2 regions of the Streptomyces lusitanus genome follow, and region 1 is predicted to be linked to the other one. Evidence: riboswitches for the same ligand, from Rfam matches in the RefSeq annotation. Region 1 holds a riboswitch; the other holds the start of a gene.
The links. Region 1 has a riboswitch for glycine ahead of gcvT (glycine cleavage system aminomethyltransferase GcvT). Riboswitches for the same ligand answer to the same signal wherever they lie in the genome.
Positions count from the first base shown of each region.

Region 2: it holds a riboswitch for glycine, as region 1 does, so the genes downstream of both, gcvP (aminomethyl-transferring glycine dehydrogenase) here and gcvT (glycine cleavage system aminomethyltransferase GcvT) in region 1, are expected to answer to the same signal.

Region 1 covers NZ_JBHRWL010000031.1:66,883-71,086, forward strand. The annotation lists gene ACFOSY_RS31545 (enhanced serine sensitivity protein SseB) at 1-643, opposite strand, end outside; gene ACFOSY_RS31550 (AAA family ATPase) at 695-1,363, opposite strand; glycine riboswitch at 1,588-1,688, shown strand; glycine riboswitch at 1,689-1,811, shown strand; gene gcvT (glycine cleavage system aminomethyltransferase GcvT) at 1,848-2,966, shown strand; gene gcvH (glycine cleavage system protein GcvH) at 3,103-3,480, shown strand; gene glyA (serine hydroxymethyltransferase) at 3,494-4,204, shown strand, end outside.
Region 2 covers NZ_JBHRWL010000015.1:450,875-455,078, reverse strand. The annotation lists gene ACFOSY_RS22965 (MerR family transcriptional regulator) at 1-186, shown strand, start outside; gene ACFOSY_RS22960 (DNA polymerase IV) at 269-1,615, shown strand; gene ACFOSY_RS22955 (PRC-barrel domain-containing protein) at 1,969-2,343, opposite strand; glycine riboswitch at 2,457-2,552, shown strand; gene gcvP (aminomethyl-transferring glycine dehydrogenase) at 2,727-4,204, shown strand, end outside.

The DNA of each region.
Region 1 (4,204 bases):
GCGGCAGCGCGCGGGGGTCGCCCTCCCAGTGCAGCAGCTCCACGCCGACGAACAGCACCGGGTCGGCCGTCTCGATGGCGGCCAGGCAGCGGCGGGCGGTCGCCACCACCCCGAGGGCCTCGAACTCCTGGGAGGCGGCGGCGAGGAAGTCCACCGGGTCGTCCTGCCAGTCCGGTTCGAACAGCCGGACCCGGCCGCCGCCCGCCGGGCCGTCCAGCGGGGAGCGCCCGGCCCGGCACAGGTCGGCCACCGCGGCCGGCGGCAGCGGGACGGCGACCGTGCCGCCCGGGTTGACCACGATGCCGGCCTGCGGGGGCAGTCCGCGGGCGAACTCCACGGCGGGCGCGATGGTGCAGCCCATGTGGGAGCCGACGACCTGGCGGAACTGCTCCTCGGAGCTGAAGACCGGCACGTACACCTGGCCGTCCAGGTCCATGGTGGGCAGGTCGAGGGGGCCGCTGTGCGGGCCGCCGCCGTTGGGCAGGGGCACCCACAGGAAGCTGCGGCCGAGCACCTCGACGATCCGTGCCCCCGCCGAGGGGACGCCGAGGGAGGCGGAGAGCGCCTCCTCCAGTTCGTTGCCGGGCCACCCGCCGTGCGGGTGGAAGTGCGTCCGGTCCGGGATGTCCGCCGGGAAGTCCATCTGTCGCCCACCGTCTGCCTGGTACCACTGCTTGGCGGAAAGGCTAGCCGGTCAGCCGGCGAAGCCGATCCGGCGCAGGGCGTCCGCGGCGTCCCGGTCGACGAGCACCGCCGAGGCGCAGCCCGCCGGCACCCGGCCGGACTCCACCGCCTCCAGCAGCCGGCCGCACGCGGTGCGGTGCCGCCGGAAGGCGTACCGCGAGACGCCCCGGCCCCGCTCCAGCTGGCCGGCCAGGGCCTCCTCGGCCGGGACGTCCAGCACCAGCAGATGCAGTGCGGCCCCGCGACGGCGGGCCTCGCGGGCCAGCCAGCGCCGCACCCAGGCCTGGGTGCCGCAGTCGTGCACGACGACCGGCCGGCCGGAGCGCAGCACGCGGCGCAGTCCCGCGTAGTGGGCGAGGCGGACCAGCGGGCGGTAGACCGCGTAGGGCAGCAGGCGGGGCATACGGCGGTCCCAGCGGTCGCGGGCGTCCTGGGAGTCGACGCGGGCGTCGTGCACCGCGCGCCGCATCAGCGTGGACTTGCCGCTGCCGGGCAGCCCGGTGACCACGACGAGGTCACGGGGGCCGAAGAGCAGGGCGCGCGGGCTGCGGCCGGAGCGGGCGCGCAGATCCTGGACGAGGGGGGCGGGCGCCGCGTCGCGGGCGCCACCGGCCCGGAGCGCGTGCTGCCGGGGCAGCGCGACGCCTGTGGTGCCGGCGTACGCCGTGGGCCTGTTCACCGTGGTCGTCCTCCCCTGGGGCCGGATATGAAGGTCCCGTCCCCGCCGCGTGTAAAGAGAAGGTAATGCCGGGTCGCTCTCGGTTGCGTGCTCATACCGCTACAGGCCTGTCACAGCTCCCTGTGACCGAGCCTGCACGAGCGGTGCACCCCCGGCAAGGGTCCCCCTGACGGTGTCCCGCGATGCGTGCAATGATGTGCGCGCCTAACTGCATACCGGCCGTTTGAATCCGCGCGGGAGAGTCCCCGGCACCGTGTGCCGCCGGGGCGCCGAAGGAGCAAGTCCCTCCCTTGAATCTCTCAGGCACCGTTACCGCGCGGGCGAGGCACATCTGAAAAGCGGGCCGCCGTCGCAGTGCTCCGGCTGCCCCACCCAAGGTGCAAGTCCTGGCCCCCGTCCGCCGGTGGTCATGGCGAACCTCTCAGGTTCCGATGACAGATGGGGAGGAACGACCTCGCCGTCATGCCCCCTGGGAGACCGACCGATGAGCAGTACCGAACCCCGTCGCACCGCGCTCGATGCCCTGCACCGGTCGCTCGGCGCGACCATGACCGACTTCGCCGGCTGGGACATGCCCCTGCGCTACGGCTCCGAGCGCGACGAGCACAACGCCGTGCGCACGAGGGCCGGCCTCTTCGACCTCTCGCACATGGGCGAGATCACCGTCACCGGCCCGGGGGCCGCCGCGCTCCTCGACCACGCGCTGGTGGGCAACATCTCCGGCGTGAAGCCGGGCCGCGCCCGCTACACGATGATCTGCCGTGAGGACGGCGGCATCCTGGACGACCTGATCGTCTACCGGCTCGGCGAGACCGAGTACATGGTCGTGGCCAACGCCTCCAACGCCCAGGTCGTGCTGGACGCCCTCACCGAGCGGGCCGACGGCTTCGACGCCGAGGTGCGCGACGACCGCGACGCGTACGCGCTGCTGGCCGTGCAGGGCCCCGAGTCCCCGGCGATCCTCCAGAGCCTCACCGACGCCGACCTGGACGGCCTGAAGTACTACGCCGGCCTGCCGGGCACCGTGGCCGGGGTCCCCGCGCTCATCGCCCGCACCGGCTACACCGGCGAGGACGGCTTCGAGCTGTTCGTGAAGCCGGAGCACGCCGTGGAGCTGTGGCAGGCGCTGACCAAGGCGGGCGAGGGCCACGGTCTGGTGCCGTGCGGCCTGTCCTGCCGGGACACGCTCCGCCTGGAGGCGGGCATGCCGCTGTACGGCAACGAGCTGAGCACCTCGCTGACGCCCTTCGACGCCGGTCTGGGCCGGGTGGTGAAGTTCGAGAAGGAGGGCGACTTCGTCGGCCGCGCCGCCCTCGCCGAGGCCGCCGAGCGCGCCGCGCAGAACCCGCCGCGCGTCCTGGTCGGCCTGGTCGCCCACGGCCGCCGGGTGCCGCGCGCCGGGTACGCGGTGGTGGCCGGCGGCGAGAAGATCGGCGAGGTCACCTCCGGCGCCCCCTCCCCCACCCTGGGCAGGCCGATCGCCATGGCCTACGTCGACGCGCGCCACGCGGAGCCGGGCACCGAGGGCGTCGGCGTGGACATCCGCGGCAGCCACGAGCCGTACGACGTCGTGGCGCTGCCGTTCTACAAGCGGCAGAAGTGACACCGTCGTAGACAGCCTCCGGGCAGTCCTCGGCAGTTCTCGCGCGTGTGTGCGGCGCGGGCGTTCCACCCGTCCGGCCGTGTTCCGCGCCGTCCCCGTTCACCAGCAGTTTCCCGCGTACAGGAGAATTCAGGCCATGAGCAACCCCCAGCAGCTGCGCTACAGCAAGGAGCACGAGTGGCTGTCGGCCGCCGAGGACGGCGTGTCGACGGTCGGCATCACGGAGCACGCGGCCAACGCGCTCGGCGACGTGGTCTTCGTGCAGCTCCCCGAGGTCGGTGACACCGTGAGCGCGGGCGAGACCTGCGGCGAGCTGGAGTCCACCAAGTCCGTCAGCGACCTGTACTCCCCCGTCTCCGGCGAGGTCACCGAGGTCAACGAGGACGTCGTGAACGACCCGGCGCTGGTGAACTCGGCCCCCTTCGAGGGCGGCTGGCTGTTCAAGGTGCGGGTCGCCGAGGAGCCGGCCGACCTGCTGTCCGCCGCCGAGTACGACGCGTTCGTCGCGGGCTGAGGAGCCTAACCGCATGTCGCTTCTGAACACGCCTCTGCACGAGCTCGACCCGGCGGTGGCCGCCGCGGTCGACGCAGAGCTGCACCGGCAGCAGTCCACCCTCGAGATGATCGCCTCGGAGAACTTCGCCCCGGTCGCGGTCATGGAGGCCCAGGGCTCGGTCCTCACCAACAAGTACGCCGAGGGCTACCCCGGCCGCCGCTACTACGGCGGCTGCGAGCACGTCGACGTGATCGAGCAGATCGCCATCGACCGGGTGAAGGAGCTGTTCGGCGCCGAGCACGCCAACGTCCAGCCGCACTCGGGCGCCCAGGCCAACGCGGCCGCGATGTTCGCGCTGCTCAAGCCCGGCGACACGATCATGGGTCTGAACCTCGCGCACGGCGGGCACCTGACCCACGGCATGAAGATCAACTTCTCCGGCAAGCTCTACAACGTGGTCGCGTACCACGTGGGCGACGACGGCCAGGTCGACATGGCCGAGGTCGAGCGCCTCGCCAAGGAGAACAAGCCGAAGCTGATCGTCGCCGGCTGGTCGGCGTACCCGCGTCAGCTGGACTTCGCCGCGTTCCGCCGGATCGCGGACGAGGTCGGCGCGTACCTCATGGTCGACATGGCGCACTTCGCCGGTCTGGTCGCCGCGGGCCTGCACCCGAACCCGGTGCCGCACGCCCACGTCGTGACCACCACCACCCACAAGACCCTCGGCGGTCCGCGCGGCGGT
Region 2 (4,204 bases), on a different contig from region 1:
CCCGACGAGGTCCACGCCCTGCTCCAGGGCGGCCAGGGCGTCTTCGGCATCGCCGTGGGCGTGGTGTGGCGGGACGTCGAGAGCGCCCTGTCGCAGTTGCACGGCGAGCGCGTCGACACCGGCGAGACGTTGATCGGGCACAACCCGATGGACGAGCTGGCCCGCCGCAGGAACCGCGCGGTCTGAGACCGCGGTTCCTGCGCGGCCGTGCCGCCCGGGGCGCGGTCCGACGAGGGCGTTGTCAGTGGCATAGGGCAGCATCGGAGACGTGAGATCCGCTCCCACGATCCTGCATCTCGACATGGATGCCTTCTACGCCTCGGTGGAGCAGGCGTCGAAGCCGAGTCTGCGCGGCAAGGCCGTGATCGTGGGAGGACTCGGGCCCCGTGGTGTGGTCGCCACCGCCTCCTACGAGGCCCGCGTCCTCGGCGTGCACTCGGCGATGCCCATGTCCCAGGCGCGGCGGCTCGCGCCGAACGCCGCGTATCTGGTGCCCCGGTTCGCGCTGTACCGCTCGATCAGCGACCAGGTGATGGCGCTGCTGCGCGCCCTGTCGCCGCTGGTGGAGCCGCTCAGCCTCGACGAGGCGTTCGTCGACCTGGAGGCCGGGGGCACGGCGTGGGACGAGCGGTCGGCGCGGCTCGTCGGCACGAAGCTGCGCGCCGACATCCGGGCGGTCACCGGACTGACCGGCTCCGTGGGGCTGGCCGCCTCCAAGATGCTGGCGAAGATCGCCTCGGAGCAGGCGAAGCCGGACGGGCTCGTCGTGATCGAGCCCGGGACCGAGCGGGCGATGCTCGAGCCGATGCCGGTGCGGACCCTCCCGGGCGTCGGACCCGCCACCGGTGATCATCTGCGGCGGGCCGGCATCCACACGGTCGGTGAGATCGCCGAGGCGGGCGAGGACGAGCTGGTGCGGCTGCTGGGCAAGGCCCACGGGCACGCGCTGTACGCGATGGCGCTGGCCCGCGACGACCGGCCCGTCGTCGCCGAGCGCGAGACGAAGTCGGTGTCCGTCGAGGACACGTACGACGTGGACATCCACGACCGGGTGCGGGTCGGCACGGAGGTGGCGCGGCTCGCGGACCGCTGCGTGCGCCGGCTGCGCGGGGCCGGCCTGTCCGGCCGCACGATCGTGCTGAAGGTCCGGCGGTACGACTTCTCCACGCTGACCCGGTCCGAGACGCTGCGGGGGCCCACCGACGACCCGGCGGTCGTCCGGGAGGCGGCGGCGCGGCTCCTGGACTCGGTGGACACCACGGGCGGCGTACGGCTGCTCGGCGTCGGGGTCAGCGGGCTGGCCGACTACACGCAGGAGGATCTGTTCGCCCAGGCGGCGGGGGGTACGGGGGAGGACGCGGCGCGGGAGGGTGAGGAACCTGAGCCGGCCTCCGAGGCCCGCCCTGAGGAACCCGCCGAACGGCGCTGGCCCGCGGGGTGCGACGTCCGGCACGCCGAGTACGGGCACGGGTGGGTGCAGGGCAGTGGGCTGGGCCGTGTGACGGTTCGCTTCGAGACGCCCGTGTCGGCGCCGGGCCGGGTGAAGACGTTCTGGGTCGACGACCCGGCGCTTGAGGCGGCGGAGCCGTTGCCGTTGGTGGAGGGGGTGGGGTGAGGTGAGCCTGCCGGCTGGGCTGTGGCTGTCACGGGGCGGTTTGCACCCCGTGAGCCCTGGGCCGGGTGGGTTCGGCGTCGTTGTCGGCGGGCCGAGGGCGGGGGCTGAGCGCGCAGTTCCCCGCGCCCCTTTGGGGTGTGGCTGTCACGGGGTGTTCGGTGCCCGTGGTTCCCGGGCCGGGTGGGTTCGGTGTCGTTGTCGGCGGGCCGAGGGCGGGGGCTGAGCGCGCAGTTCCCCGCGCCCCTGAAGGGGCGCCAGCTTCCCCGCGCCCCTGAAGGGGCGCCAGCTTCCCCGCGCCCCTGAAGGGGCGCCAGCCTCCCCGCGCCCCTGAAGGGGCGCGGGGTGGCCGGGTGTCAGGTGTGTTCCTCCTGGCCTGCCAGCTTGCCGAAGTCGTGGTCGGGGAGCGGGGGCGGGGAGCCCACGTCCAGGCCGTAGTGGTGGTACAGCTGGAGCTCCTGCTCCGGCGACAGATGGCGGCCGACGCCGAAGTCGGGGGCGTCCTTGATGAGGGACCGTTCGAACGGCACGTGCAGCGCCCCGTCGACCAGCTCGCTGGGTTCCAGGGGCACGAAGGCGTCCCGGCTGAACAGGCCGGTGCGTATCGCCGCCCACTCCGGCACACCGGTGGCGTCGTCGAGGTAGACCTCGTCGATCGTCCCGATGCGCGTGCCGTTGCGGTCGTACGCCTTGCGGCCGATGAGGTGACGCGGGTCGATGTCGGTCTGCACAGGCCCTCCACTCCTCGCAAACTCATCCGTAAGCACCACAAAAAGGCACAATCGGCGGAACGGCCACTCGAAAGCCGGGGTCCGGACCTCGCTGGTACGCTGACAACGGCTGCTGACCCCGTGCGGGAGAGTCCTCCAGGCACCACCGGAGGCGCCGAAGGAGCAAATCCTCCCCGGAATCTCTCAGGCACACGTACCGCACGGACGAGGTCACTCTGGAAAGCAGGGCGGGTGTCGACGGCTTCCGCTCTCACCGACGGTGAAAACCGGTCCGCCCCAGGCGTGCCGGTGAAACTCTCAGGTTGAGATGACAGAGGGGGAGGCCGTCCGGGCACCCGTGTCGTGGTGCCCCTCGAAGGTCGTCGGACCAGGAGGCCTCCTCAATGACTGCCCCCCGTACCCCGCTCTCCGAGCTCGAACAGGGAATCCCCTTCGAGCAGCGCCACATCGGCCCCGACCACGAAGCCCGGGCGAAGATGCTGGCCCAGGTGGGCTACGGCTCGCTCGACGAGCTGACCGCCGCCGCCGTGCCCGACGTGATCAAGAACGCCGACGCGCTGGACCTGCCCGGCGCCCGCAGCGAGGCCGAGGTGCTCGCCGAGCTGCGCGACCTCGCCGGCCGCAACCAGGTCCTCGGCTCCATGATCGGCCTGGGCTACTACGGCACCTTCACCCCGCCGGTGATCCTGCGCAACGTCATGGAGAACCCCGCCTGGTACACGGCGTACACGCCGTACCAGCCGGAGATCTCGCAGGGCCGGCTCGAGGCGCTGCTGAACTTCCAGACGATGGTCGCCGACCTCACCGGCCTGCCCACGTCCGGCGCCTCCCTGCTCGACGAGGGCACCGCGGCCGCCGAGGCGATGGCGCTGTCCCGGCGCATGGGCAAGAACAAGAAGGGCCTCTTCCTGGTCGACGCGGACGCGCTGCCGCAGACCGTCGCCGTCATCGAGACCCGCGCCGAGCCGACCGGCGTGGAGGTCGTCGTCGCCGACCTGAGCGACGGCATCCCCGCCGAGCTCGACGGCCGGGAGATCAACGGCGTCCTGATCCAGTACCCGGGCGCGTCCGGCGCCGTCCGTGACATCAAGCCGGTCATCGACCAGGCGCACGAGCGCGGTGCTCTCGTCACCGTCGCCGCCGATCTGCTCGCCCTGACCCTGCTGAAGTCCCCCGGCGAGCTGGGCGCGGACATCGCGGTCGGCACCACGCAGCGCTTCGGCGTCCCGATGGGCTTCGGCGGTCCGCACGCCGGCTACATGGCCGTCCAGGACAAGATGGCCCGGAGCCTGCCCGGCCGCCTTGTCGGCGTCTCCGTCGACGCCGACGGCCACAAGGCGTACCGCCTGGCGCTCCAGACCCGTGAGCAGCACATCCGCCGTGAGAAGGCCACCAGCAACATCTGCACCGCGCAGGTGCTGCTCGCCGTCATGGCCGGTATGTACGCCGTGTACCACGGCCCCGAGGGCCTGCGGACCATCGCCCGGCGCACCCACCGCTACGCCGCGATCCTCGCCGAGGGGCTGCGCTCCGGCGGCGCCGAGATCGTCCACGGCTCCTACTTCGACACCCTCACCGTGCGGGTCGCCGGCCGGGCCGCCGAGGTCGTCACTGCCGCCCGCGACCACGGGGTGAACCTGCGCCTCGTCGACGCGGACACCGTCTCCCTCGCCTGCGACGAGACCACCACCCGCGACCAGCTCGCCGCCGTCTGGCGCGCCTTCGGCGTCGAGGCCGACGTCGCAGCCCTGGACGCCGCCGCGGCGGACGCCCTGCCGGACGCGCTGCTGCGCACCGACGACTACCTGACCCACCCGGTGTTCCACCAGCACCGCTCCGAGACGGCCATGCTGCGCTACCT